DNA from 2 places in the Massilia hydrophila genome. Region 2 is predicted to be linked to the other one. Evidence: predicted binding sites of a transcription regulator. Region 2 holds the regulator's gene; the other holds the start of a gene.
What was found. The regulator LexA, encoded in region 2, represses DNA repair genes until DNA is damaged. The targets are predictions, from matches to a motif close to ACTGTATNNNNATACAGT.

Region 1 (10,420 bases), 140 kb from region 2:
CGATGGCCGGACGCCGCCCCGCCCCAGCCCCGCCCTATTCCGCGTCGGGCTGCAGGGACGGATGCGCGGCCTTGAAGGCCGGCAGGTCCGCGCACAGGGCGTCGATGCGGGCGATGGTCGGGTAGGCCTCGACGTCGATGTCGAAGCGCTTCGCGTTGAACACCTGCGGCACCAGGAAGCAGTCGGCCATGGTCGGCGTGTCGCCGTGGCAGAAAGCGCCCGTGCCCGGGTTGCGCGCCAGGTGCGCTTCGAGCGAACGCAGGCCCTCGATCACCCAGTGGCGGTACCAGTCGGTCTTGACCTCGTCCGGCTGGCCCAGCTGCTTGACCAGGTAGCGCAGCACGCGCAGGTTGTTGATCGGGTGGATGTCGCAGGCGACGATCTGCGCCAGCTCGCGCACGCGGGCACGGCCCAGCGCATCCTTCGGCAGCAGCGGCGCCACCGGATAGACCTCGTCGAGGTATTCGAGGATGGCCATCGACTGGCTCAGCACCAGGCCGTCGTCCTGCAGCGCCGGCACCAGGCCGCTGGGGTTGACCGCCAGGTAGTCCGCGCCCAGCTGCTGGCCGCCGTCGCGCAGCAGGTGCACCGGCACGGCCTCGTAGTCGAGCCCCTTCAGGTTGAGCGCGATGCGTACCCGGTACGCGGCCGAGCTGCGAAAGTAGGTGTAGAGCTTCATGCCGCTTCCTTTCACGACTTGCGATGGTAGCGCGCGACTTCCTGGTCGATGGCGCCGAAGATGCTGGCGCCGTCGCCGTCGACCATCTCGATGCGCACCGTGTCGCCATACGCCAGGTAGGGCGTGGCCGGCTTGCCCTGTTCGATCGTCTCGTACATGCGTACCTCGGCCAGGCAGCAGTAGCCGACGCCGCCATTGGCGATGCTCGAGCCATGCAGGCTGCCCTGCTTGTTCGACACCGTGCCCGAGCCAATGATGCTGCCCGCGCCCAGTTCGCGCGTCTTGGCCGCATGCGCCACCAGCTGGGCGAAGCTGAAGCTCATGTCCTCGCCCGCGTTGGGGCGCCCGAAAGGACTGTCGTTGAGCGTCACCAGGAGTGGCAGGTGCAGCTTGCTGTCCTGCCAGGCCTGGCCCAGCTCGTCGGGGGTGACCGCCACCGGGGAAAAAGCGCTGGCCGGCTTGGACTGGTAGAAGCCGAAGCCCTTGGCCAGCTCGTTCGGGATCAGGTTGCGCAGCGAGACGTCGTTTACCAGCATTACCAGGCGGATCGCGGCGGCCGCTTCGTCGACGCTGGCGCCCATCGGCACGTCGCCGGTGACCACCGCCACCTCGGCCTCCAGGTCCACGCCCCAGTCTTCCGACAGCACGGCGATCGGGTCGCAGGGGCCGACGAAGGAATCGGAGCCGCCCTGGTACATCAGCGGATCGGAATAGAAGGATTCCGGCACCTCGGCATTGCGCGCCTTGCGCACCAGCTCGACGTGGTTGATGTAGGCCGAGCCGTCGCACCACTGGTAGGCGCGCGGCAGCGGCGAATGGCATTCCTCCTCGATGAAGGACTCGGCCTTGTCGGCCGTGCCGAGGTTCAGGCGCTCGTACACCTTCCGCAGCTGCGGCGCGGCTTCCTCCCAGTGGTCGAGGGCGTACTGCAGGGTAGGAGCGATCTTCGGGACGGCCTGGCAGGTCACCAGGTCGCGGCTGACGACGACCAGGGTGCCGTCGCGGCCGCCGGTCTTGAGGGTGGCGAGTTTCATGGGGTTTCCTTTGCTGGGTGTTTGCTTTTCGCCATTATGCGAACAAAAGGTACTATCATTCAAACAGTATTTTTCGCCCGATTTATCAGATTATCTTATGAATCCGACCCTGCGCCAGATGCGCGCGTTCGTGGCCCTGGCCAAGACAGGCAACTTTACGCTCGCCGCGCAGGCGATGCACGTGACGCAGTCGGCGCTCTCTGGCCTGATCAAGGAGCTGGAGCAGACCCTGGGTGCCAAGGTGGTCGACCGCAGCACGCGGCGCGCCCTCCTGACCGACATCGGGCGCGAACTCTATCCCCTGTTCAGCCAGATGATCGACGACCTCGACGGCGCGCTGGCCAACGTGGCCGACCACACCCGCCTGAAGAAGGGCATCGTGCGCATCGCCGCGCCGCAGCTGCTGTCCTGCACCCTGATGCCGGAGGCGATCGCCGCCTTCCGCAAGGACTATCCGGAGATCGAGGTGCGCCTGGGCGACACGGCGGTCGAAAGCGTGATCGCGCGCGTGCTGTCGGGCGAGGCCGACTTCGGCGTCGGACCCGAACGCGAACCCGCGCCGCCGCTCGATGCGCGCCTGCTGTTCGAGATGCCTTTCGCGCTGGTCTTCCCGAAGGGACACCAGCTTGAAAGCGCCGCGCGCCTGACCTGGAAGGACGTGGCGCGCCATCCCCTGATCTCGCTGCAGGGCCAGTTCACCGAGCGCCTGCTGGACGAGGTCCACGCCCTGCATGGCGCGCTGCGCGAGGTGCCGGTGAAGCCGGCCAACGAGGTGACCTTCATGACCACGGCGCTGGCGATGGCCGCGGCCGGGCTCGGGGTGACGGTCTGCCTGCCCTATGCGGCGCCGCTGGCCAGCCTGTACGGCCTGGTGATGCGGCCGCTGGAAGAGCCGGTGCTGAGCCGGCGCTTCTTCATCTATACGCGCCCCGGGCGCTCGCTGTCGCCGGCGGCGGAACGCTTCATCGGCTTCCTCGAACGGTTCGTGCAGCGGACCAGCGCCTGACGCGCGGGCGAGCCGCCAGCGCCGGCCCTGCCACGGCGCCGCGCGAAGCCGCACCCGTGCACGGCGCGGGCGTGCGCCCTACAATACGGACCTGCATTTCCTGTTTCTTACACCGATGTCACTCAACACCATCGCCATCAACCGCCTGATGGACCGCTTCGACCGCCACGCCAGCGTGTGGCTGTTCGGCTACGGCTCGCTGATCTTCAAGGCCGACTTCCCCTTCCTCGAACGGCGTCCGGCCAGCATCCGCGGCTGGAGCCGCCGCTTCTGGCAGGGTTCGCACGACCACCGCGGCACCGAAACCGCGCCGGGCCGGGTGGCAACCCTGGTGCCCGACGAAGGCGCCGTCTGCCACGGCATGGCCTACCTGGTCACGCCGGAAGAATTCGCCCACCTCGACCACCGCGAGAAGAACGGCTACCTGCGCCTGGCCACCGCGATGCAGTTCGAGGATGGCGACGCGGCCGAAGGCATCGTCTACATCGCCACCGAGCAGAACGCCGCCTTCCTCGGCCCGGCCAGCGAACGCGAGATCGCGCACCAGATCGCGGGCGCACGCGGTCCCAGCGGCCCGAACAGCGATTACCTGCTCGACCTGGCGCAAGCCCTGCGCGCGCTCGGCCACCACGACGCCCACGTGCACGCCATCGAAGGCCACCTGCTCGCCTGCCTGGGCGGCGCGCGCTAAGCCTGCCCTGTCGCGCAGGGTGGCGCGCGGGCCCGCCCTTGTATCTACCCCACCCGCGCCACGTCCAGCCGCAAGGCCTGTTTCGGCCGCAGCGAAATATTCAGCACGGCTTCGGGCGCGCCCTGGCCTTCCGGCACCGACCATGCGAATCGCTGCAGCAGCATGGCCGCCACGGCCGTCATCTCCGCCTGCGCCAGGTGCTGACCCAGGCACACGCGCGGGCCGGCACCGAAGGGCATGAAGGCGCCGCGCGGGATCGCCGGCGCATCCGGCGCGAAGCGCTCCGGCCGGAACGCCTGCGGCTCGGGAAACCAGCGCGGATCCTGGTGCATCAGGAATACCGGAATCATGAACATCGTGCGCGCCGGGATGGTCCAGCCATCCAGCACGAAGCCGCGCGTCGCGCGCCGGCTCATCAGGACCGGCGCGGCCGGATACAGGCGCATCGCCTCGTTCAGGGTCTGGCCCAGGTAGCCGAGCTGCGCCAGGGTATCGGGCGCCGGATCGCGTCCCTGCAGCACCTTCCCGACCTCGCGCCGCGCCGCCTCCTGGGCGGCCGGGTTGGCCGCCATGCACCAGGCCCACCAGCTCAGGCTCGCGGCCGTGGTCTCGTGTCCGGCCAGGAAGGCGGTCATGCATTCGTCGCGCACCGCATCGAGCGGCCAGGCCGCGGCATCGGCGCGGTGCAGCGCCAGCAGGCGGCTGAGCAGGTCCCGGGGCCAGTGCGCCTCCGGCAAGTCCAGGCGCGCCTGCACATGCCGCCCGATCAGGCCGGACAGCAGGGCGCGGGCGCGGCGCTTGCGGCGCTTCCAGGGCAGCCAGTCGGGCGCGCTGGCCGGCCAGAACATCTCGGCATTGCCCGCCACCAGCGCATCGTGGACCGCCGCTTCCATGCTGCGCGCCTCGTCGCCGAGCGCGCTGGAGAACATCATGCGCTGGATGACGTCCATGGTGAGCGCGGTCAGCGCGCTCTCGATCGGCATGGCCGGTCCGGCCTCCCAGTGCGCCATCGCGCCGCGCGCCGCCGCCGCGATGGTCGGCACGAACTCCTGCACCGACTTCGGTGCGAAGGCCGGCTGCAGCGCCTGGCGCTTGGCGGACCAGGGCGCAACTTCCGCCACCAGCACGCTGTTGCCCTGCAGGTAGGAAAACACCCGGATGCCGCGCTCCCAGCGCACGATGGAAGCATGGTGATTCACCAGCAGCTCGCGCACCAGGCGCGGATCGCTGACCACCAGCTGATGTTCGGGCCACATGCGCAGGTGCACCAGGTCGCCGTACTGGCGGCGCCAGTCGGCCAGGGCTTCGGGCAGGCCCCGCGCCATGCGCGCCAGCAGGCTCCAGCCGGTGAGACCGGAGGGCGGGCCCGGCGGCCAGGCGCCGCTCGGCTGCAGGATGGCGTGTTCGTGCTGGCCGTCGCCGGAGGGCGCCGGGCTGGCTTGCGCATGGAAGGGGCATCGGGTCGGTGTGGTCGTGTCCATGCAGCGCATTCTTCCCGCTTGCGGGGCCGCTGTCTTGAACGCAAACGACATCGACAGGCCGGCCGCGGATCCCTATACTGCTGGCGCATGGCCCCAGACAGTCATCAGCGTTTCGCCCCCTGCCCCGACCGATCGGCGCGTGCGCCGCGCGTACGCCTGGACGGCAAGGCGCCGCCGGACCGGCTCACCCTGCCGCGCATCGCGCTGCAGGGCGCGCTGCTGGCCCTGGTCAGCCGCGACGTCGCGCAGCTGGCCTTGACCCCGGCCCAGCGCCTGTCGCACTTTCCCGCCTCGCCGGTCGTCACCCTGTCGTGGTTCGACACCGAGGACATCGGCCTGGTCGACGCGCAGGGGCAGTGGCAGCCCTTCGGTGCCCGGATCGTGATCTCGGGCAGCCATTCCCATCCGACCACCAGCTGGTCGCCGCACTGCGACCGCGGCTACATGGCCTGCTTCCTGCCGGAGGCCGCCGCGCGCCTGTTCGGGATCGCGCTGGGCGCCATCCAGGACCGCTTCCAGCCGGCACACACCGTGCTGGGCGCCGACTGGCACCCCCTGCTCGACGCGCTGCTGGGCGCGTGCGACGATGGCGCCGCGATGCGCGTGCTGGAGGCCCATCTGGCCCCGCGCTGGCGCGCGGCGCAAGGCGGCGACGCGGCCCGGCCCTCGCTGCGCCAGATGGGCCGCCATTGGGTGCAGCGCCTTGCCTGGCAGGCGCACCAGTGGCGCGGCACGCACAGCGCGCGCCAGGTCGAACGCCGCATCAAGACCTTCAGCGGCCGCTCGCTGCGCGAGTGGCAGACCCTGACCCGCACCGAAGGCCTGTTCTTCGCGGCCCGCGAACGCTACGAGGCCGGCCGGCCCTTCGACTGGGCCACGCTGGCGCTCGACGAAGGTTTTTCCGACCAGGCCCACCTGAGCCGCGTTACGCGCCAGATCTGCGGCTTCCCGCCCACCGAGTTCGCCGAGCGCTACATCGAGGACGAATCCTTCTGGATCTACCGGCTGTGGGTCTGAGGACCGCCCCTGCCGCGGACGAAGCTTGCTAGAATCGCGGCACACGACTACATGCGCCCGCCCCTTTCCGGGGCGCGCCAGAACAGGGAGAACGGGATGACCAGGAAGATGCTGGGAACGCTGGCCTGCGCGCTACTGTGCGCATTGCAGAGTGCCTCCGCCCAAACCGCGGCGCCCGCGCCGCACTACGACGCGGCACTGGCGGCATCGCTCGGCGCCGACGAGCGCGGCATGCGTCCCTACGTGTTCGTGATCCTCAAGACCGGTCCGAAGAAGGTCGAGGACAAGGCCGAGCGCGCCAAGGTCTTCGAAGGCCACTTCGCCAACATGAACCGGCTCGCGGCCGAGAAGAAACTGGTCGTCGCCGGCCCGCTGGACGGCAAGGAAGGCCGGCGCGGCATCTTCGTGATGGCGACGCCGGACATCGAACAGGCCAGGACGTGGGTGGAGACCGACCCGGTCATCACCAGCGGCGAGATGGTCGCCGAGTACCACAAGCTGTACGGCTCGGCCGCGCTGATGATGGTGAACGACATCCACGGCAGGATCGGGAAGCAGCGGTAAGCCCGCTTCGCGCACGGCGGCTGGCCCCTAAGCTAGAACAGATCCAGCTGCCCCGCAGCCCTGCCCCTGGCCTCCCCGGCCGGACCGGCCGGCACCACCAGCGGCTTGCGGAACTGCGAGCCGTCCAGTCGCCCGAAACGTCCGCGGAATTCCCCCATGCCCAGACGCTCGACGGCTTTCGTGAAGCGCTGGCGGATCAGGTCCGCCCACACGCCTTCGCCGTGCATGCGCTTGCCGAAGTCGCTGTCGTAGTCCTTCCCGCCGCGCAGGTCGCGCACCCGGTTCATCACGCGCTGTGCCCGCTCCGGGAAATGCGCCTGCAGCCATTCCTGGAACAGCGGATTGACCTCATGCGGCAGGCGCAGCACCACGTAGTGGGCGCCGATGGCGCCGGCGTCGGCCGCCGCTTCCAGGATGCGCTCGATCTCAGGCTCCGTCACGAAGGGGATGATCGGCGCCACGCTCACGCTCACCGGAATGCCCGCCTCGGTGAGCGTGCGGATGGTGCGCAGGCGGCGCGCAGGAGCGGCCGCGCGCGGCTCCAGCGTGCGCGCGATCTCCGGGTCGAGCGTGGTGAGCGTGATGGCGGCGCAGGCCAGGTTGCGCGCGGCCATCGGCGCGATCAGGTCGATGTCGCGCTCGATCAGCGCCGACTTGGTGATCAGGCCCAGCGGATGGCGGCACTCGCTCAATACCTCGAGCACCGCGCGCGTCAGGCGCCGTTCGCGCTCGCAGGGCTGGTAGGCGTCGGTATTGACGCCGATGGCGATGTGCTCGGGCAGGTAGCCGGGCCGGGCCAGCTCGCGCCGCAGCAGGTCGGCCGCGTTGACCTTGGCGAACAGGCGGCTTTCGAAATCGAGCCCGGGCGACAGGCCGAGGTAGCTGTGGGTCGGCCGCGCGAAGCAGTAGATGCAGCCGTGCTCGCAACCGCGGTAGGGGTTGAGCGAGACATTGAAGGGGATGTCGGGCGAGGCGTTGCGCGTGAGGATGCTGCGGGCCTGTTCGTCGCTGACGACGGTGCGCAGGCTGGCGCATGCATCTTCGTCGCGCTCCCAGCCGTCGTCGAAGTCCTCGCGGCCATTGCGTTCGTAGCGCCCCTGCAGGTTCGAGACCGCGCCGCGGCCCTTGCGCGCGAGCGGACGCGGGGCGAGCATCGGCTGCTCGTCCAGAGGCTGGCGCTGCCCAGGGGGATCGCGGTCAGGCACATCGACTCCATACTGTATATTCATACAGTATCTTACGCCCTGGCCGCCGCGAATTCAAGCGGCTCCAGCCTCCTGCCGCTGCGGCACATACCCCGCCTGCTGTTCCACGAAGCCCGCGAACGCGTCCAGCAATGGCCCCGCCAGCGCCGGGTCGCCTTCCAGCTGCCCCAGCGCCAGCGCCCCCGCTTCCAGCGACGACAGCTGGTGCGGCGCATGCGCCTTGCGGATCCGGTAGTTCGACGGCGCCACGTCGCGCAGCGCCAGCCGCGGCAAGCGCTGCAGCGCCGGATTCAGGTACAGCATCTTGCGGCTCTTGCGCCAGGTCGCGTCGAGCAGCACCAGGCGCAGCTGGTCGGGGCCCGCCTCGTCGTCAGGCGCCGCGGCCGTCTCGCCCGGCGTCTCCGGATACAGCAGCACGGGGCGCCGCCCGCCCGCGTGCAGCAGCTCGTCGAGCTCGTCCGCTCCGAATGCCTCTCCCACCGCCAGCACGCTGCCCGCCACGCTCAGGTGCAGCAGGCGCGCGCTGTTCTTCGCATTCGCCGCCTCCAGCGGATGCTGCAGCACCAGCAGCGCGGCGCGCGGCGCCACCGGCGCGATCCAGCGGCAGATGCAGGCCGATCGCGGACGCAGGCAAGCCGCGCAGCAGGCCCGTCGGCCCGGCACGCCGTCCGCCGCCGTCATCGCGCCGCTCATTCGGACGCACTCCAGCCGCCGCCCAGCGCCCGGAACAGGTCCACGTGTGCCGCCAGCAGGCTGGCCCGCAGCTGCAGCACCGTGTTCTCGGCGCTGAAGGCATTGCGCTGCGCATCCAGCTCTTCCAGGTAGGAGGCGTAGCCGTTGGCGTAGCGGTTGTGCGCCACGCGCAAGGTCTCGCCGGCGGCGCGGCGGCGTGCCTCGGCCTGCGCCAGCTGGCGCGTCAGGCCGTCGATGGCGGCCAGCGCGTTTTCGGTCTCGGCAAAGGCGCCGCGCACCACGTTCTCATAGGCGAACACGGCGCGGTCGCGCACCGTTCCCGCGATCTCGGCCTGCGCGCGCAGGCGGCCGCCATCGAACAGGGGCGCCAGCACGCTGCCGCCGATGCTCCACAGGGCGGTCGGCGACTGCAGCAGCTCGCCCAGGCTGTGGCCCTGCGCCCCGAGCGTGGCGCTCAGGCGGATCGATGGCAGCAGCTGGCTGCGCGCGGCGGCCAGGCTGGCATCGCTGGCGGCTACCGCGCGCTCGGCCTGGGCGATGTCCGGACGGCGCCGCAGCAGTTCGGACGGCAGCCCGGGCCCGATGGCGGGCAGGCGCAGCGCCAGCAGCGGCGCACCGCGCGCCACCGGGCCGGGGCTGGCGCCCGCCAGCAGGTTCAGCGCCCCCTCCTGCTGCGCGATCGCGCGCTCCAGCTGCGGCACGACCGCGGCGGTGGCGTGCAGCTCGGCCTCGGCCTGCGACATTTCAAGGCGCGAGCTGTAGCCCACCTCGAACTGGTGGCGCGCCAGCGTGAAGGAGCGCTCGCGCGAGGCCAGCGTCGCGCGAGCCAGCGCCAGCTGGGCGTCCAGGCCGAGCAGGTTCAGGTAGCCGGAGGCGGTGTTGGCCGCCACCGACAGCGCCACGGCTTCCAGCGCCGCCTCCTGCGACAGCGCCTCGAAGCGCGCCGCTTCGGTCGCGCTGCCCAGGCGCCCGAACAGGTCGGGCTCGTAGGCCGCCTGCACGCTGCCGCTCACCGAGGTCACGACGACGGGCTGGCCGAGCGGGCCGATGGCGCGCGCCCGGCCCGGCCCGAGCGCCAGGCTCAAGGCCGGCTGCTGGGCGCCGGCGGCGATGCGCACGCGGGCGCCGTATTCCTGCAGGCGCGCGCGCGCAATGCGCAGCTCGCCGTTGCTGGCCAGGGCGCGCCGCACCAGCGCGTCGAGCTGCGCGTCGCCGAAGGACTGCCACCAGCCGGGCGCCACGGCGGCGCCGGTGCCGGCGTGTGCTGCGGCGCCGCGCCAGGCCGCTGGCACATCCAGGGTCGGTGATGGTGCCGGCTGCGGCGCCATCGCGCAGCCTGCCAGCAGCAGCGGCGCCAGGCTGCGGACCGCGCGCATCGCCCGCTTCATCGCACTACCCTGCCCGCAGGCGCGGCGGCAGTGTCGATCGTCACCACCACCGACATTCCCGGCCGCAGGCGCTCGGCCAGCGGCTGGCCGGGAGCGATGCTGATGCGCACCGGGATGCGCTGCGCGATCTTGACGAAGTTGCCGGTCGCGTTGTCCGGCGTGATCACCGCGAATTCGGAGCCGGTCGCCGGCGCGATCCGCTCCACCTGGCCGCGCAGGGTGGCATTGCCGAGCGCATCGACCGTGAAGCGCACCGGCTGGCCCAGGCGCACGTTGGCCATCTGGGTTTCCTTCAGGTTGGCGATGACCCACAACTGCTTCGGCACCAGGGCCGTCAGCTGGGCGCCGGCATTGACGAAGGCGCCGTGGCGCACCGTCACCTGGCCCAGCTGGCCGTCGCGCGGCGCATGGATGCGGGTATTCGACAGGTCGATCTCGGCCAGCTTCACCTGGGCTTGGGCATTCGCCACCGCCGCTTCCAGCGAAGCGCGGCTCACGCCCACCGAGCGCTGGTTCTGGCGCGCGATTTCCAGCGCGGCCCTGGCCTGGTCGCGCGCGGCCAGCGCCTGGGCGCGCGCGGCGCGCGCGGCGTCGCGTTCGCGCGCCGACAGCGAGCCGTCGGCCGCCAGTTCCTCCACCCGGCGCAGGTCGGCCTCGGCGCG
Region 2 (10,420 bases):
GGTCAAGTGCCCGTCGTGCGAATCGGTGCTGTACCGCGCCGACCTGGAAACCAACCAGCACGTTTGCCCCAAGTGCGACCATCACATGCGCATCCGCGCCCGCGAGCGCCTCGATGCGCTGCTCGACGAGGGCGGCCGCTATGACATCGGCCAGGAAGCCCTGCCGGTCGATACCCTGAAGTTCAAGGACAGCAAGAAATACCCGGACCGCCTCAAGCAGGCCATGGACGCCACCGGCGAAACCGATGCCCTCATCGTGCAGGGCGGCTCGATCATGAGCCTGCCGGTCGTCGTCGCCTGCTTCGAATTCGAATTCATGGGTGGCTCGATGGGTTCGGTCGTCGGCGAGCGCTTCGTGCGCGGCGCCCAGGTGGCGCTGGAACAGAAGGTGCCTTTCATCTGCATCACCGCCACCGGCGGTGCCCGCATGCAGGAAGGCCTGCTGTCGCTGATGCAGATGGCCAAGACCACCGCCATGCTGACCAAGCTGTCGGAGAAAAAGCTGCCCTTCATCTCGGTGCTGACCGACCCGACCATGGGCGGCGTCTCGGCCTCGTTCGCCTTCATGGGTGACGTCGTCATCGCCGAGCCGAAAGCCCTGATCGGCTTCGCCGGCCCGCGCGTGATCGAGAACACCGTGCGCGAGAAGCTGCCGGAAGGCTTCCAGCGGGCCGAATTCCTGGTGCAGAAGGGCGCCGTCGACATGATCGTCGACCGCCGCAAGATGCGCGAAGAAATCGCCCGCCTGCTGGCGCTGCTGCAAAACCAGGCCGCCGACGCGCTGGCCTGAGTGACAGCTTAACCTCCCATCCGGTGCGGACGCCTCGGCCTCCGCACCCGTGCTCTCCGCACGCATACCGAAGTTCATCCAATGCCACCTCTCCCGACCACCTTGCCCGACTGGCTGGCGCTGCTCGAGTCGCGCCATGCCGAAACCCACATCGACATGGGCCTGGACCGCGTGCGCGCCGTCAAGGAGCGCCTGCAGCTGGCCTTCGATTGCCCCGTGATCATGGTAGCGGGCACCAATGGCAAGGGCTCGACCTGCGCCATGCTGGAAACCGTGCTGCTGCAGTCCGGCTACCGCGTCGGCCTGTACATCAAGCCGCACTTCCTCGACTTTAACGAGCGTGCCCGCATCAACGGCGAGATGGCGAGCGACGCCGCGCTGGTGCAGGCTTTCGAGGCGGTCGAGCGCGTGCGCGGCGAGGTGCCGCTGACCTATTTTGAATTCACCACCCTGGCGATCATGCACCTGATCGCGCATGCCGGCGTGGACGTGGCCATCCTCGAGGTCGGCCTGGGCGGACGCCTGGACGCCGTCAACGTGATCGACGCCGACGTGGCGATCGTCACCAGCGTCGACATCGACCATACGGCCTACCTGGGCGATACCCGCGAACAGATCGGCTTCGAGAAGGCGGGCATCTTCCGGCCCGGGAAGGCCGCTATCTGCAGCGATCCGGTGCCACCGGCAACGCTCATCAAGCATGCCGAGGACATCGGCGCCGACCTGTGGCTGCTGGGGCGCGACTTCAACTACCAGGGCGACCAGCAGCAGTGGAGCTACGGCGGTCGCACCCAGCGCCGCAACGCGCTGGCCTATCCGGCCCTGCGCGGCGCCAACCAGCTGCTCAACGCCTCGGCCGCGCTGGCCGCGCTCGAAGTGCTGCGCCTGCAGCTGCCCTGCGGCGCCCAGGAAGTGCGCGCCGGCCTCGCCATGGTCGAGCTGCCGGGCCGCTTCCAGGTGCTGCCGGGGCGCCCGACCCAGGTGCTGGACGTGGCCCATAACCCCCACGCCGCCGCCGCGCTGGCCCACAACCTCGGCAACATGGGCTTCCACCGCTACACCTATGCGGTGTTCGGCATCATGGAAGACAAGGACATCGACGCCGTGATCGCCCCGCTGAAGGGCATCGTCGACCACTGGTGCGTGTGCGGGCTGCCTTCGGCGCGCGCGAGCGACCCGCAGCAGCTGGCGCACAGGCTGGCGGCGCTGGCGCCGGCCGGCGCGAAAGAAGGCGAGTTCTCGGTGACCGCCTTCGCCACGCCGGCCGAGGCCTATGCAAACGCCGTGAGCCGGGCAGGGGAGAATGATAGAATTGTGGTCTTTGGCTCGTTCTACACGGTCGCCGGCGTGATGGCGGCCCGCAAATCCTCTCTACACTGACTCTAGAATCGCATGGGCTTGTTCTCGTTCGGTAGCAAAAACAGGCAAGACACGGTCCGGGACAGCGGCCATTTCGTCAAGGACGACGATGCCGCCTATGGCCAGCAGGCCCGCGCCAAGCGCGCCTCGCACGCCGGCGACGGCGCGCGCCGCGGACGTGGCGCCGACCCCATCCTCCCCGAAAAGAAGCGCGCCCGCCGCCGCCTGGTCGGTGCGATCGCGCTGGCGCTGGCGGCCGCGGTCGGCTTGCCGATGCTGCTCGATTCCGGGCCCCAGCCACTCGGCGCCGATATCGCCATCAACATTCCTGCCAAGGACAAGGCCGCGCCGCTGCCGGTGCCGGTCGCCGCCAGCGTCGATAGCGGCGAGGAGATCGTCGAGCCCGAGGCCACCGAGCCGGCGCCGGCCGATCCGCCGCCCCTGCGCACGCTCGAGATTCCTGCTCCCCCGGCGACGAAGCCGGAACCGAAGCTGGCTGCCGAAGCGGTGGAGCCTGTGCCGGTGAAGCCGGAGCCGGTGAAACCCGAAGCGAAGCGCGAACCGAAGGCCGAGGCCCCGACCAGGCTCGCCGAACAGGAAGCGAAGAAGCCGGTAGTAAAGCCGGCTGAGCCGAAGCCGGCGGAAGCACGCCCGCGCCAGGACGATGCCGCGCGCGCCATCGCCATCCTCGAAGGCAAGCCGGCCAGCGCGGCCGGCCCGGTCCAGAAATACGTGGTGCAGGTGGCGGCGCTGGCGACCCAGGAAAAGGTCGAGGAACTGCAGGGCCGCCTGCGCGCGGCCGGCGTGTCCTCGTTCACCGAGAAATCCGGTTCCCTGATCCGGGTGCGCGTGGGCCCGTACACGAAGGAAGAAGGCGAGAAGATCCGTTCGAAGCTCATCGGCATGGGCCTGTCCGGCAGCCTGATGCCGCTCTGAACGGGAAGGTGCGCGGGGCGTGACGATTTTCGATTACCTGGTGCTGTTCGTGCTGGGCGCGTCCGTCATCATTTCCACCTTGCGCGGGCTGGTGAAGGAAATCCTGTCGCTGCTGGGCTGGATCGTGGCCTTCGTGGTGGCCAACGCCTACGGCGCGCAGCTGGCGCCCCTGCTGCCCGGGCTGCTGCCGGGCGAGACGGCGCGCCTGATCGCGGCCTTCATCATCCTGTTCCTGGGTGTTCGGATACTGATGGGCCTGCTATCGCTGGCGATTGGCGCCCTGATCACGGCCACCGGGTTGAGCCTGGCGGACCGTGGCCTGGGCGGCCTGTTCGGCCTGGCGCGCGGCATTGTAATCGTGCTGAGCGCCGTCATATTGTGCGGGATGACTGCCATCCCGCAACAGGATTTCTGGAGGAACGCGCTGCTCTCGCCAATGGCGGAAACCGGGGCGCGTACGGTGAAACCTTTCCTTCCTGCTGCACTGGCGCAGCACATCCATTTTTAGATTCGTTTTGACATTCTTGTAATCACGCAGTCCAGTTCTAGGAGCGCACCATGTGTGGCATCGTCGGCGTCGTCTCGCACAATCCCGTCAACCAGCTTCTCTATGACGCATTGCTGCTGCTGCAGCACCGCGGCCAGGACGCTGCGGGCATTGCAACCAATCACAGCAGCATGTTTTCGATGTACAAGGCCAATGGCCTGGTACGCGACGTGTTCCGTACCCGCAACATGCGCTCGCTGCAGGGCAATACCGGGATCGGCCATTGCCGCTACCCGACCGCCGGCTCGTCCAGCGAAGAGGAAGCGCAGCCCTTCTACGTGAACGCACCGTTCGGCATCACGCTGGCCCACAACGGCAACCTCACCAACCAGGCCGAGCTCAAGGAAGAGCTGTTCCGCAACGACCGCCGCCACATCAACACGGATTCCGATTCGGAAGTGCTGCTCAACGTGCTGGCGCACGAGATCCAGGAAGCGGCCGACGGCTACAAGCTGGACAAGGACGCCGTGTTCAAGGCGGTGGCCGCGGTGCACCGCCGCGTGCGCGGGGCGTACGCGGTGGTGGCGCAGATCGCCGGCCACGGCATGCTGGCCTTCCGCGATCCGTTCGGCATCCGGCCGCTGTGCCTGGGCGTGAACGAGGGCGAAGCCGGCCTTGAGTACCTGGTGGCGAGCGAATCGGTGGCGCTGGAAGGCCTGGGCTTCCGCTTCGTGCGCGACATCGCGCCGGGCGAGGCGGTGTTCATCGACAACGACGGCAACATGTCGCAGCAGCAGTGCGCCGAGAACCCCTCGCTGAACCCGTGCGCCTTCGAATACGTGTACCTGGCGCGTCCCGACTCGGTGATCGACGGCGCCTCGGTCTACGCGACCCGCCTGCGCATGGGCGAATACCTGGCCGACAAGATCCGCCAGGAGATCCCGGTCGAGGAAATCGACGTAGTGATGCCGATCCCCGATTCCTCGCGCCCGGCCGCGATCCAGCTGGCGCTGAAGCTGGGCGTCGAGTACCGCGAAGGCTTCATCAAGAACCGCTACATCGGCCGCACCTTCATCATGCCGGGCCAGGGCATGCGCAAGAAATCGGTGCGCCAGAAGCTCAATGCGATCGCCTCCGAGTTCAAGGACAAGAACGTGCTGCTGGTGGACGATTCGATCGTGCGCGGCACCACCAGCCGCGAGATCGTGCAGATGGCGCGCGACGCCGGCGCGCGCAAGGTGTTCTTCGCCTCGGCCGCGCCGCCGGTGCTGTACCCGAACGTGTACGGCATCGACATGCCGACCCGCGACGAGCTGATCGCCCACGGCCGCACGGTCGAGGAAGTGTGCAGGGAAATCACGGCCGACCGCCTGGTCTACCAGGACATCGATGCGCTCAAAAAAGCGATCTCGGACGTCAACCCGGCCCTGACCAACTTCGAGGCATCCTGCTTCGACGGCGTGTATGTCACCGGCGACGTGACCCCGGAATACCTGGACCGCCAGGAATCCGCGCGCCACAGCCCGAAGGCCGGCCAGGTCGAGGATCCGGTGCGCACGCAGCTCAACCTGAACACCCCGGCGGTGGCCGAGTAGGCGGGACGGCGACTGCCATGAGCGAAACGAACCCCTACGGCTTCACCACCACCATCCTGCACAACGACCGCCGCAGGCCGGTCGAGCAGGGCTCGCTGCACAAGCCGGTGCATACCTCGGTCGCCTTCGGCTACGGCGACGCGCGCCAGCTGGCGGCCGTATTCCAGGGCCGGGAGCCGGGCTTCCGCTACGGGCGCCAGGGCAACCCGACCGTTGCCGCGCTGGAAGATAAGATCAGCAAGATGGAAGACGGCGTCGGCACCCTGTGCTTCGCCACCGGCATGGGCGCCATCGGCGCGCTGTTCCAGGCGCTGCTGAAGTCGGGCGACCATGTGGTTTCGTCCTCCTTCCTGTTCGGGAACACCAACAGCCTGTGGCAGACGGTGGCCGGACAGGGCGTCGCGGTGGACTTCGTCGACGCCACCGACGCCGCCAAGGTCGAGGCGGCGCTGCGGCCGGACACGCGCATCGTCTTCGTCGAGACCATCGCCAACCCGCGCACCCAGGTGGCCGACCTGGCGCGCATCGGCCAGCTGTGCCGCGAGCGCGGCATCCTGTACGTGGTGGACAACACCATGACCACGCCCTGGCTGTTCCGTCCCAAGGCGGTGGGGGCGGGGCTGGTGGTCAATTCGCTGACCAAGTCGATCGGCGGGCATGGCATCGCGCTGGGCGGCGCCCTGACCGACACCGGCCTGTTCGACTGGAGCGCGTATCCGAACATCGCCGCCAACTTCCGCAAGCAGGTGCCAGCGAACCAGGGCCTGGCCCAGCTGCGCGCCAAGGCGCTGCGCGACTTCGGCGCGGCGCTGGGGCCGGAAGCGGCGCACCATATCGCGGTGGGCGCCGAGACGCTGGCGCTGCGCATGGAGCGCACCTGCGCCAATGCGCTGGCGCTGGCGCGCATGCTAGAAGCCGATCCGCGCGTGGCCGCGGTGCACTACCCGGGCCTGGCCTCGCATCCGCAGCACGCCCTGGTGGCGTCGCTGTTCCGCAGCGGCGGTTCGCTGCTGAGCTTCGAGCTGGTTGACGCGATCGATCCTTTCGACTACCTGAACCGCCTGAAACTCGGCATCCCGGCCAGCAACCTGGGCGATACCCGTACCCTGGTGATTCCAGTGGCGCACACGATCTTCTTCGAGATGGGGGCGGAGCGGCGCGCCAGCATGGGCATCGCCGAGTCCCTGATCCGCGTCTCGGTGGGGATCGAGGATACCGAGGACCTGCTGGCGGACTTCCGCCAGGCGCTTGCGTCCTGAGCACCCGAAACATCATCATGGCAGCCCGCGGGCTGCCATTTTTGTTTCAGCGGTTGAGCGGGTACCGGCTTGCCCTTATCATGGGCCTTCTTTTGCCACTCCGAGCTGCCATGAAAACCAAGCTGTTCCTTGCATCCCTGCTGCTGTGCGGCGCCGCCCATGCCGGCGAACTGGACAACGCCAACGCCCTGTTCGAGAAGAAGGATTATGCGGGTGCGCTGAAGATCTATACGAAGCTGGCCGATGCCGGCAACCCGGAGGCGCAGCAGGCGCTGGGCCAGATGTACTGGTACGGCGAAGCGGGGCAGGTGGACGAGGCCAAGGCCGAGGCGCTGTTCAAGAAATCGGCCGCCAAGGGCAACAAGGTCGCCGCCGCGTCGCTGGCGGTGATGGAGCAGCGCGTCAAGCGCCGCAAGGACATCGACTACTGGATCAGCGGCTACGACGGCGAAGACCTGAAATCGGGCGAATTCCGCTGCGCGACACCGCGCATTCCGGCGATGTCGAAGATCAATGCCGACATTGACCGCATCGGCGCCGCCATCACGACCTGGCAGGATTGCTACAACCGCTACGTGACCAACCTGAACGCGGCCACGCCGCTCACCAAGCGCGTCCCCGAAGACATCCGCAAGCTGATGAAGAAGGACGAGCTGGAAAAGTCGACCGCCTACCTGGAGCAGTTGCAGGCCAACCTGCAGGAAGAGGCGAAGGTGAGTTCGAAACTGGTGCTGGCCGACTTCGAGGCCTGGCGCAAGGCGACCGACGCCTATGTCTCCGAGCACAACAAGATGGTCAAGAGCAACAGCTCGACCCTGTTGAAGGGGAAATAAGGGGTAAAAAAAAGGCGGGCATGCAGCCCGCCAGTGTGCGTTCCAGCCTTAGTGCCAGCTGCGCATCAGCCCGACCGCCAGCCCTTCCAGCGCGAACTCGTCTTCCGGCTTTACCTGGATGACCTTGAAGTCCGGATTTTCCGGCAGCAGTTCGACCAGGTTGCCGGTCTTGCGGTAGCGCTTGACGGTGACCTCTTCACCGAGGCGCGCCACCACGATCTGGCCGTTCTTGGCGCTGTCGATCTTCTTGACGGCGAGGAAGTCGCCGTCGCAGATGCCGGCATCGCGCATCGACCAGCCCTTGACCTTCAGCAGGAAGTCGGGACGGGCCGAGAACATCGCGGCATCGACGGAATAGGTGGCTTCCACGTGTTCCTGGGCCAGGATAGGGGAGCCGGCGGCGACGCGGCCGACCAGCGGCAGCGACATCATGAGATTCGGCGGCGGCATCGGAATCTGCTCGACCGAGGCGCCAACCAGGCGGATGCCGCGCGAGGTGCCCGGCGAGATCTCGATGGCGCCCTTGCGCGCCAGGGCTTGCAGGTGTTCTTCGGCGGCATTCGCCGACTTGAAACCCAGCTCGGCCGCGATTTCGGCGCGGGTCGGCGGAAAGCCGGTGTTGTCGATCGCTTCCTTGATCAGGTTCAGGATCTGTTCTTGCCTTGCAGTGAGCTTGAGCATGGGTGGTCTACGGCATTAGTTATAAGAGCAGACTGTATTTTTGTACAGTATTCCCGGATGCGCAAGGGCAAACACGGGAAAACTGCAAAAAAATGCTGCAACGCGGGCCACGCGCGCCCGATTGTGGTCCGATTGTGGCGTGCACCACGCATCTCAAGGCGCGATCGCGACCATGACAGCCTGGCCCTGGTTCCCATTCGCGCGATTTTCCGGCTATAATGGCAGGCTTTCCCTTCCCACACTCGTCTTGACGCCGAGGTGGGCATTTGTTTAAACGTCCTCAAGGAGTGTTGCATGCGTCATTATGAAATCGTTTTTATCGTCCACCCGGACCAGAGCGAGCAAGTTCCGGCGATGATCGAGCGTTACAAGACCACGGTGACCAGCCGCGGCGGTAACATCCATCGCGTGGAAGACTGGGGCCGCCGTCAAATGGCGTACCAGATCCAGAAGCTGCCGAAAGCCCACTACATCTGCATGAACATCGAGTGCGACAACGAGACCCTGGTCGAGCTGGAAACCGCATTCAAGTTCAACGATGCCGTCCTGCGTCACCTGACCGTCAAGATGAAGAAGGCCGAAACCGCACCGTCGCCGATGATGAAGTCGGTCCAGCGCGAAGACGCAGCCAAGAGCCACCGCGCTGAAGCAGCCGCCGCTGCCCCGGCCGCCGCCGCTTAAGCTGTCACCGGGTTTTCCCGGGAATCCGAAACGAAGCAAAGCAGCGCAGTGAACCAGTTCCAGCTCATCGCGACCATCGCGGAGCGAGACGTCCTGCGTTTCACCCCGGCCGGCGTCCCCATCGTGGGCGCGATCCTGATGCACGATTCGCAGCAGGTCGAGGCCGGCGTGGCAAGGCAGGTCGCGTTTGAAATCCCTGCGCTCGGCGCAGGCGAGATTTCAGGCAGGCTGGAAAGTGCCGAACTCGGCGCCGCCTACCGCTTCAACGGATTCCTCGCACGGAAGAACCGCAACAGCAAAGCCTTGGTGTTTCACATCATTGATTTCAGTGCCGCAGAGTAAACAAGCCCGCGGCGCAACCTAGATTAGATACAGGAGCCTCGAAATGGCATTCGGTAAAAAGTTCGACAAAAACAAAGCCAAAGAAAAAATGAAGCGCAAACAGCAGAACCCGCTGTTCAAGCGCAAGAAATTCTGCCGCTTCACCGCCGCCGGCGTGGAACAGGTGGACTACAAAGACGTCGACACCCTGAAGGACTTCGTCCAGGAAAACGGCAAGATCATGCCGGCACGCCTGACCGGCACCAAGGCGCACTACCAGCGCCAGGTCGACACCGCCATCAAGCGCGCACGCTACCTCGCGCTGCTGCCGTACACCGACCTGCACAACGCCTAAAGCGCGGCACGTCAGTCAGAATACCTGGAGAATAAATATGCAAGTTATCCTGCTCGAAAAAGTGGTCAACGTCGGTAACCTGGGCGACGTCGTCAAAGTCAAGGACGGTTACGCACGTAACTTCCTGATCCCGCAAAAGATGGCACGCCGCGCCACCCAGGCCGCCGTGGCCGAGTTCGAAGTCAAGCGCGCCGAACTGGAAAAAGCGGCAGCTGAAAAGCTGTCGGCTGCCCAGGCGCAAGGCGACAAGCTGAGCGGCATGACCGTCACCATCGCCCAGAAGGCGGGCGTGGACGGCCGTCTGTTCGGTTCGGTCACCAACTTCGACATCGCCGAAGCCCTGAGCAAGCAAGGTTTCGCCGTCGAGAAGTCGCAAGTCCGCATGCCGACCGGTCCGCTGAAGACCACCGGCGAGTTCCCGGTCGCCGTCGCGCTGCACACCGACGTCGTCTCGGAAATCACCATCGCGGTGGTGGGCGAAGCTGCCTAAGCAGTTGTTGTATAAATGAAAAAGCCGGGTTCGCCCGGCTTTTTTTATTCCTGGAAACTCGCCAATTATTTCAGCCGGATGACCGGAAACGGTATAATGCCCGCCATGAATTCCCCATCCGATCCGCAAGTCGATTCCCTGCGCATCCCACCGCATTCCATCGAAGCAGAGCAGTCCGTCATCGGCGGCCTCCTGCGCGACAATGCAGCGTGGGACCGCATCGCCGACTTCATGCACGCGGAGGATTTCTACCGCTACGACCACCGCATCATCTTCGAACAGATGGTCCGCCTGATCAACGCCGGCAAGCCCGCCGACGTGATCACGGTCTACGAAGCCTGCAACATGCTGGGCAAGGCCGAGGAAGTGGGTGGCCTGCAATACCTGAACGCGATGGCGCAGAACACGCCCTCGGCAGCGAACATCCGCCGCTACGCCGAGATCGTGCGCGACCGCGGCATCCTGCGCAACCTGATCACGGTGGCCGACGAGATCTCGGGCAACGCCTTCAACCCGCAGGGCAAGGAAGTCAAGCAGATGCTTGACGAAGCCGAGTCGAAGATCTTCGCGATCGCCGAGACCGGCGCCAGGGGCCAGCAGGGCTGGAACCCGATCCAGCCGCTGCTGACCCAG

Region 1: LE190_RS03420 (PA0069 family radical SAM protein) is a predicted target of LexA. The motif match lies at 7,689-7,706, and genes of this name have one in related genera.

Annotation. Positions count from the first base shown of each region.
Region 1 is NZ_JAHYBX010000001.1:755,379-765,798, reverse strand. Features, by position in the region: gene maiA (maleylacetoacetate isomerase) at 35-679, opposite strand; gene LE190_RS03450 (fumarylacetoacetate hydrolase family protein) at 691-1,713, opposite strand; gene LE190_RS03445 (LysR family transcriptional regulator) at 1,811-2,719, shown strand; gene LE190_RS03440 (gamma-glutamylcyclotransferase) at 2,835-3,410, shown strand; gene LE190_RS03435 (cytochrome P450) at 3,455-4,891, opposite strand; gene LE190_RS03430 (helix-turn-helix domain-containing protein) at 4,979-5,908, shown strand; gene LE190_RS03425 (YciI family protein) at 6,005-6,472, shown strand; gene LE190_RS03420 (PA0069 family radical SAM protein) at 6,505-7,626, opposite strand; gene LE190_RS03415 (tRNA-uridine aminocarboxypropyltransferase) at 7,732-8,370, opposite strand; gene LE190_RS03410 (efflux transporter outer membrane subunit) at 8,367-9,758, opposite strand; gene LE190_RS03405 (HlyD family secretion protein) at 9,755-10,420, opposite strand, start outside.
Region 2 is NZ_JAHYBX010000001.1:618,489-628,908, forward strand. Features, by position in the region: gene accD (acetyl-CoA carboxylase, carboxyltransferase subunit beta) at 1-790, shown strand, start outside; gene folC (bifunctional tetrahydrofolate synthase/dihydrofolate synthase) at 872-2,170, shown strand; gene LE190_RS02740 (SPOR domain-containing protein) at 2,183-3,085, shown strand; gene LE190_RS02745 (CvpA family protein) at 3,105-3,593, shown strand; gene purF (amidophosphoribosyltransferase) at 3,644-5,167, shown strand; gene LE190_RS02755 (cystathionine gamma-synthase family protein) at 5,185-6,426, shown strand; gene LE190_RS02760 (tetratricopeptide repeat protein) at 6,537-7,259, shown strand; gene lexA (transcriptional repressor LexA) at 7,308-7,940, opposite strand; gene rpsF (30S ribosomal protein S6) at 8,235-8,621, shown strand; gene priB (primosomal replication protein N) at 8,670-8,963, shown strand; gene rpsR (30S ribosomal protein S18) at 9,007-9,297, shown strand; gene rplI (50S ribosomal protein L9) at 9,335-9,787, shown strand; gene LE190_RS02790 (replicative DNA helicase) at 9,893-10,420, shown strand, end outside.